One region of the Kitasatospora sp. NPDC052896 genome, then DNA from elsewhere that is predicted to be linked to it. Evidence: riboswitches for the same ligand, from Rfam matches in the RefSeq annotation. Region 1 holds a riboswitch; the other holds the start of a gene.
The links. A riboswitch is a leader RNA that binds a small molecule or an ion and turns the genes downstream of it on or off. The one in region 1 is predicted to bind magnesium.
Positions count from the first base shown of each region.

Region 2: linked by a shared signal. The riboswitch ahead of ACIGXM_RS27300 (NRAMP family divalent metal transporter) and the one ahead of ACIGXM_RS27965 (hypothetical protein) in region 1 are both predicted to bind magnesium.

Region 1 covers NZ_JBITZU010000019.1:32,476-35,799, reverse strand. Annotated here, with positions in the region: gene ACIGXM_RS27975 (winged helix-turn-helix domain-containing protein) at 1-167, opposite strand, end outside; gene ACIGXM_RS27970 (hypothetical protein) at 214-483, opposite strand; gene ACIGXM_RS27965 (hypothetical protein) at 946-1,362, opposite strand; M-box (ykoK) riboswitch at 1,633-1,809, opposite strand; gene ACIGXM_RS27960 (PadR family transcriptional regulator) at 1,865-2,395, opposite strand; gene ACIGXM_RS27955 (FAD-dependent oxidoreductase) at 2,544-3,324, opposite strand, start outside.
Region 2 covers NZ_JBITZU010000017.1:138,006-141,329, forward strand. Annotated here, with positions in the region: gene ACIGXM_RS27290 (hypothetical protein) at 1-283, opposite strand, end outside; gene ACIGXM_RS27295 (DNA-binding protein) at 405-836, opposite strand; M-box (ykoK) riboswitch at 988-1,165, shown strand; gene ACIGXM_RS27300 (NRAMP family divalent metal transporter) at 1,484-3,130, shown strand; gene ACIGXM_RS27305 (1-phosphofructokinase family hexose kinase) at 3,252-3,324, opposite strand, start outside.

The DNA of each region.
Region 1 (3,324 bases):
TCGTCGATGACCAGCGCGGCCAGCGGTTGCAGACGGCTCGGGCCGGGCTCGGCGGGAGGGCTGACGGGGCGCGGCGCCGGGCTGGGCGCGGCCGGCCCGGTCGCGGGCAGGGCCACCGAGCAGTCGTGGTGGATCCGGGCGATCCGGGGGTAGCACAGAGGCATCATTGCTCCTTTGTCGCGTGCGGGCGGCTTTCGCTCGACTGACGTGACGTCAGTTCTCCGACCACCAGGCGGCTTCCAGTCGCGGCGAGCCGTCCGGGCCGGGCACGGTCCGCCAGTGCGCGCGCGGCGCTCCGGCGCGCCGGACCGTCGCCCCGCTCGGCGTGGGTGCCTGGGCGGCGATGGCCTGGATGACCGGGCTGTCCAGCGGGCTGTCGGCCAGCCGCTCGATGACCCGGGCGAGCATGTCGCGCAGCGGGCGGTGCTGCGGTGCGCTGGCCGGGCGGGCGATCGGGTGGTGGAACGCGGTGAAGACGGACATGACCGGGTGACCTCCGGACGGATGGCGTGCGGGCCGAATGCGGCACGGCACGTGCGGGTGACGGGTGTGAGGGCGCTGCGCACGGCCCCGGCGGCCCCGACACGGTGGCGCGTGACGGACCTCGTCAGCGCGTGTCGCGGGCGGACCGGGCCGCTCGGAGTCCGGGCCGCGGGCGGCCCGGACTATGGGTACTGGGATCCATGGGCGCTCGCCTCCTCCCGGTGTTCGCGACGGTCTGCCCGTCTCGGCTGTGGCAGGGCGTGGGCCGGCTCGAAACGGCCGGTCGCCCCGGGTGGTGTGCTCCAACTCGGCTGAGTCGGAAGGTGTTTGAGATCGATCGATCCCGCAGTTGGTGGACCAAACCCAAGCCAGCATAGTCCGGTCCGGCTCGGTGTCCGCGCCCTTGACGGAACCCTGACGTGACGTGAACGCGGGGTTGTCGCGGACGCCGGGGGCAGGGCGTCAGGCGTCCGGAGCCGGCTGTCCGGTGCCGGACCGGGCCGCCCGCTCGGCGATGGCGTGGGCCGCGGTCGACGGCAGGTCCAGGTGCTGGGCCAGCCAGGGCGCGCGGTGTCCCTGCATGGCCAGCAGGTAGGCGGTGTGCACCCGGGCGTCGTAGGCGACGTCGGGCGAGGTGGTGGCGGCGAAGTCGCGGGCGTCCAGCAGGTAGCGGCGCGGCGTGCCGTCGTGCAGGGTGAGCCGCAGCGACCCGCGCACGGCGGGTGCCGTGAGGAGAACGGGGACGACCGGGGCGGTCCGGGCAGCCGGTGCGGCGGCGGGGCGCCGGTAGCTGCGGATCGCGCGGAGCAGGCGTCCGCCGGAGTGCCGGCGGGCGGTCTCCGGGCGGCCGAGGACGTGCGGCAGGGCGACCATGGTCATGGCGGAACCTCCAAGGCGGGCAAGGCCGTTGGACGGCACGCGGAAACCCGGTGTGGCGGCCCCGGGAGCGGGGCGGGCAGGCCGGGAGCGGGTCAGCGCGGGCCGGAGGCGGGCGGATACGGGCGGTCACCGAACCGGAGAGGGGCCGGTGCGCCCGGACTACTCGGACTACTTCCAGTACTCGGACCGTTGTCCATGACGCTCGCCTCCTTCCGGTCGGGGCGGTTCTCGCCTCGTACGCGGCAAGGAGCGGACCAGCACGAAACTGCTGGTTCACCCCAACTCGTCAGAGCTTTGGCACTCCACGGCGTGATCCCTCCCGAAGGTGGGAAGCCACTTGGGATCAACCCTTAATTCGGGAAGATCTGTCCTGAACCTGGGCGTCTCTCGACGTCGTCGGGTCAGTGGCCTGTGTCCGTGAAGACGCCTCACCGAACGAGGTGCCTCCTGCAAACGTTGGCAACTATAGACCCTTCGGGCGACCGGCGTCAGCCGTCGGGCGTCAGGTGTCCAGTTCGGCGAGCACCTCGGTGAGCCAGTCGATCCAGAAGGTCTCCAGCCGGATTCCGCCGCGCAGCACCAGGTGGTGCAGCCGGTTCTCCTCGGCCGACCGCTCGGCCGGGAAGTCGCGCCGCTCGATCTCCGCGTACTCGGCCAGTCGCGTTCGGTGCAGGGCGAGGTGCCGGCGCAGCTCGTCGACCAGGCCGTCCGTGCCGACCACCGCCGCCGCCCGCAGCCGGACCAGCAGGGCGTCGCGGATCTCCTTCGGCTCGGCGGGCTCGGCCACCCAGGTGGCCAGCTCGGCCCGGCCGGCCGGCAGCACCTCGTACTCCTTCCGCTGCCCCCGGGTGGGGGTGGTCTGCGGGAGCGCGCGGATCAGCCCGGCCTGTTCCAGCTTGCCCAGTTCGCGGTAGATCTGCTGGTGCGTGGCGGACCAGAAGAACCCGATGGACTTGTCGAACCGACGGGTCAACTCCAGCCCGGAGGACGGCTTTTCGAGCAGGGCGGTGAGGATCGCGTGCGGTAGCGACATGGTCGGCCAAGCCTCCGGTGCGGTACGGGCGGCGGGCGCGCGGAGCGGACCGCCGGCCCGTCCCGCGCGCGGGTGCTGGGGGAAGCCTAGGTGTTCTGACCCTCACGGCTCAGAACACCTAGGGCCTGCCTCGGGTGGGACGGGCCGGTCAGATGATGGCGGCCAGCTCGGTGCCCTGGCGGATCGCCCGCTTGGCGTCGAGTTCGGCGGCCTCGTCCGCGCCGCCGATCAGGTGCGCATCGAGGCCCCGGGCGCGCAGCGCCTGGTACAGGTCGCGCCGTGGCTCCTGGCCGGTGCAGAGCACGACGGTGTCCACCGCGAGGGTGCGACGCTCGCCGTCGACGGTCAGGTGCAGGCCCTCGTCGTCGACGCGGTGGTAGGTGGCGCCGGCGATCATGGTGACCCCGCGGTGTTTGAGCTCGGTGCGGTGGATCCAGCCGGTGGTCCGGCCGAGACCGGCACCGACCTTGCCGGCCTTGCGCTGCAGCAGGTGGACGGCGCGCGGCGGGGCGGGCCGCTCGGGCCGGCGCAGGCCGCCGGGCGCGCGGTACTCGGGGTCGATGCCCCACTGGCGGTAGAAGGCCTGTGGGTCCCGGTCGGCCGCGGTGGTCGGCTGGCCGGTCTGCTCGGTCTGGTCGGTGAGGAACTCCGCGACGTCGAAGCCGATGCCGCCCGCGCCGATGATCGCCACCCGCTCGCCGACCGGCGCACCGTCCCGCAGTACGTCGAGGTAGCCAAGCACGCTCGGGTGGTCGACGCCCGGCAGTTCGGGGACACGCGGGGTGACCCCGGTGGCGAGCACGATCTCGTCGAAGTCGGCCGCGGCGAGCCGGTCGGCGGTGACCGTCGAGCCGAGCTCCAACTCGACGCCGAGGGTGTCGAGTTGGTTGCGGTAGTAGCGGATTGTCTCGTCGAACTCCTCCTTGCCG
Region 2 (3,324 bases), on a different contig from region 1:
CGAGCGCGGTCCGCACCGGCTCCGGCAGGCCGGGCCAACTGCCGGTGTACCAGAGGTGGGTGAGGGCACGGGCGACCTCACGCAGCGGCTCGTCGGTGATCAGCTGGGGCGCGTGGCCGACCCCGGCGGGGAGTGCCGTGAGCCGGTCCGCGTGCTCGGGTCCGACCTCCCGTCGCAGGGTGGCGAGGTGACCGGCGACCAGGCCGGTCGCCCGGAGTTCGTCGGCGGCGAAGCCGGTCAGCTCCGCGGAGACGGCGAGGAACCTCTCCGTGGTCGGTCTCAAGGCCACCCCTTCGGTCGGCTGCTGTGGTCACGACACGCTCGGTGCCGCGGGAAGCATTCCTCGCTCCCGGCCGTCCCATGCGTCGCACCGAGCGAGCGGTGCCCGCCCCAGCCGGCTCGGGCTACTCGGGGCCCGTGCGCTCGGCCAGCCGCTCGTAACGCTGGCGTGCCGCCTGCGGGGTGCCGAGGCCGAGGCCGAAGGCGATCTCCTGCCAGGTCATGCCGCGCCCGCGGGCCATCTTGAGCAGGCCGGTCTCCAGCTCGTCCAGCTCGCCGCGGACCAGCGGCAGCAGGGTGAGCGCGGCCGTGACGTCGGCCTGGTCGACCTCCGGTTCACCCTCGTCGAGCAGGGCCGAGCCGGCCATGAGGAGCGCGACCAGCCGGACCACCTCGTGAGGGCCGGGGACGGTCGGATTGGTCTGCCGGCGGCGCTGCTCCTCGGTGGTCGCGTGCCGCTCGGCGAGCCGGAACAGCGCCGCGTACTCGCGCTGTGCGCGGACCTGGCCGGGGTCGGGGGCGGCGAAGGGACCGCTGGTGGGATCGGTTGCTGACATGCCCTCAGGGTGCGATCTGCGCACCTCGTTGTCAATGGACTGTGTTGAACGATCCGTTTAAGTTCCCGATCGCACCGGCCCGAAGGTCAAGCTTTGGTAATCGGTTGCCTTGTGCCGCAAGCATGGGTCTATGCTTGTCGAGGTTTTGCAGGAGGCACCTCGTTCGGTGAGGCGTCTTCACGGACACAGGCCACTGATCCCACCCGTCGAGAGACGCTCCGGATCAGGACAGATCTTCCCGACCTAAGGGTTGATCCCAAGTGGCTTCCGATTCAACGGGATCGGATCACGCCGTGAAGTGCCAAAGCTCTGACGAGTTGGGGTGAACCGGCGCCGTTTCGGTGTGCTGGTCCGCTCCTTGCCGCGTCGATGACACGCACCACGGGGTGCGTCCGGCCGGAAGGAGGCGAGAGACATGGATTCGAGCAGTAGTAGTCCGGGCCACAAACGGCCCCGCATCCGCATGTCACCGTCTTCTTCTCACGGCACGCGGTAACCACCTTCCCTGCGCGAATCTCGAGTCGCACCTCAGTCCCCGCACGGCCACGTGTCGTGACGGCGCCTCAGGCTGCCCGCTCGCAGGGGGGATTGCTGCTGCGTGCCTCCAAACCTCCCCCTGTCACGGGGGGCTCGGGAGGCTCTCAGTCATGACCGACACCATCACCACCACGGACCAGGCCACGGCGCCGCGCGGCGCCGTCCTCGACGACGCCCACATCGGCGACATCAAGGGTGCGCTCGGCACCATCCGGCTGGACGACGACGCCCCGCGCCAGGGCCTGTCCGCCAAGCTCAAGACCCTGCTGGCGATCGTCGGCCCCGGTCTGATCGTCATGGTCGGCGACAACGACGCCGGTGCCTTCGCCACCTACGGCCAGGCCGGCCAGAACTACGGCACCCACCTGCTGTGGACCCTGCTGCTGCTGATACCGGTGCTGTACGTCAACCAGGAGATGGTGCTGCGGCTCGGTGCCGTCACGGGCGTCGGTCACGCCCGGCTGATCCTGGAGCGCTTCGGCAAGTTCTGGGGCGCGTTCTCGGTCATCGACCTCTTCCTGCTCAACGCCCTCACCCTGGTCACCGAGTTCATCGGGATCACGCTGGCCTCCGACTACCTCGGTCTGCCGAAGGTCGCCTCGGTCGTGCTGGCCGCCGCCATCATCGTGGCCTCGGCCTTCACCGGCTCGTTCCGCCGGTTCGAGCGGATCGCCATCGCGCTGTGCGCCGGCTCGCTGCTGCTGATCCCGATCTACTTCATGATCCACCCGAAGACCTCGCAGATGGCCCACGACTTCGTGGTCCCGAACATGCCCGGCGGCAGCGGCCAGCTCGCCACCGTGATGCTCCTGATCATCGGCATCGTCGGCACCACCGTCGCCCCGTGGCAGCTCTTCTTCCAGCAGTCGTACGTCATCGACAAGCGGATCACCCCGCGCTTCATGAAGTACGAGAAGGCCGACCTGTGGATCGGCATCGTCGTGGTGGTCGTCGGTGGCGCGGCGCTCATGGGCTTCTCCGCCGCCGCGTTCGCCGGCACCGACGGCTTCGGCAACTTCACCGACGCCGCCGGCATCGCCAAGGGCCTGGCCCAGTCCTCCGGTCACCTGGCCGGTGTGCTGTTCGCGATCGCCCTGCTGGACGCCTCGATCATCGGCGCCTTCGCCGTCTCGCTCTCCACCGCCTACGCGATCGGTGACGTCTTCGGCATCAAGCACTCGCTGCACCGCGGCATCGGCGGCGCCAAGGGCTTCTACGCCGTCTACGCCGGTCTGGTCGCCGTCGCCGCCACCATCGTGCTGATCCCGGGCTCGCCGCTGGGCCTGCTCACCCAGGGCGTGCAGACGCTGGCCGGCGTGCTGCTCCCGTCCGCGACCGTCTTCCTGCTGCTGCTCTGCAACGACAAGGCCGTCCTCGGCCCCTGGGTCAACGGCCCGCGGACCAACGCCTTCACCGCCGCGGTGATCGGCGTGCTGGTCACCCTGTCGATCATCCTGACCGCCTCGGTGCTCTTCCCGAACATCACCGCCAACGCGATCCTGCAGATCCTGGCCGTCTGCGGTGTGATCGGCGTGCTGACCGCCGGGTACTCCTTCACCCGCCGCCGCACCGCCACCAAGGAGGACCCGATCGACCGGACCGGCCGTGACGAGTGGCGGATGCCGGCGCTGGAGACGCTGACCAAGCCGACCATGTCGACCACCCGCAAGATCGGCATGACCGCGCTGCGCAGCTACCTGCTGGTCGCGATGATCCTGGTGGTCATCAAGATCGTCGAGGTCGCGCTCGGCCACTGACGAGCCCGCCGACGGCCCGCCGACCGCCCCTCACGGGGGTGGTCGGCGGGCCGTCGGCGTCGCTGCCGGCCGGTCGGGGGCCGCGCCGGGGGCGAGGCCGGTCCGGCCGGGCCGGTGGCGTTCAGCCGAGCGCGGTGACGGTGACCCGGGGCAGCAGGTGGTGGTACGCGGCCGGGTCGTAGTCGCCCGCGGTC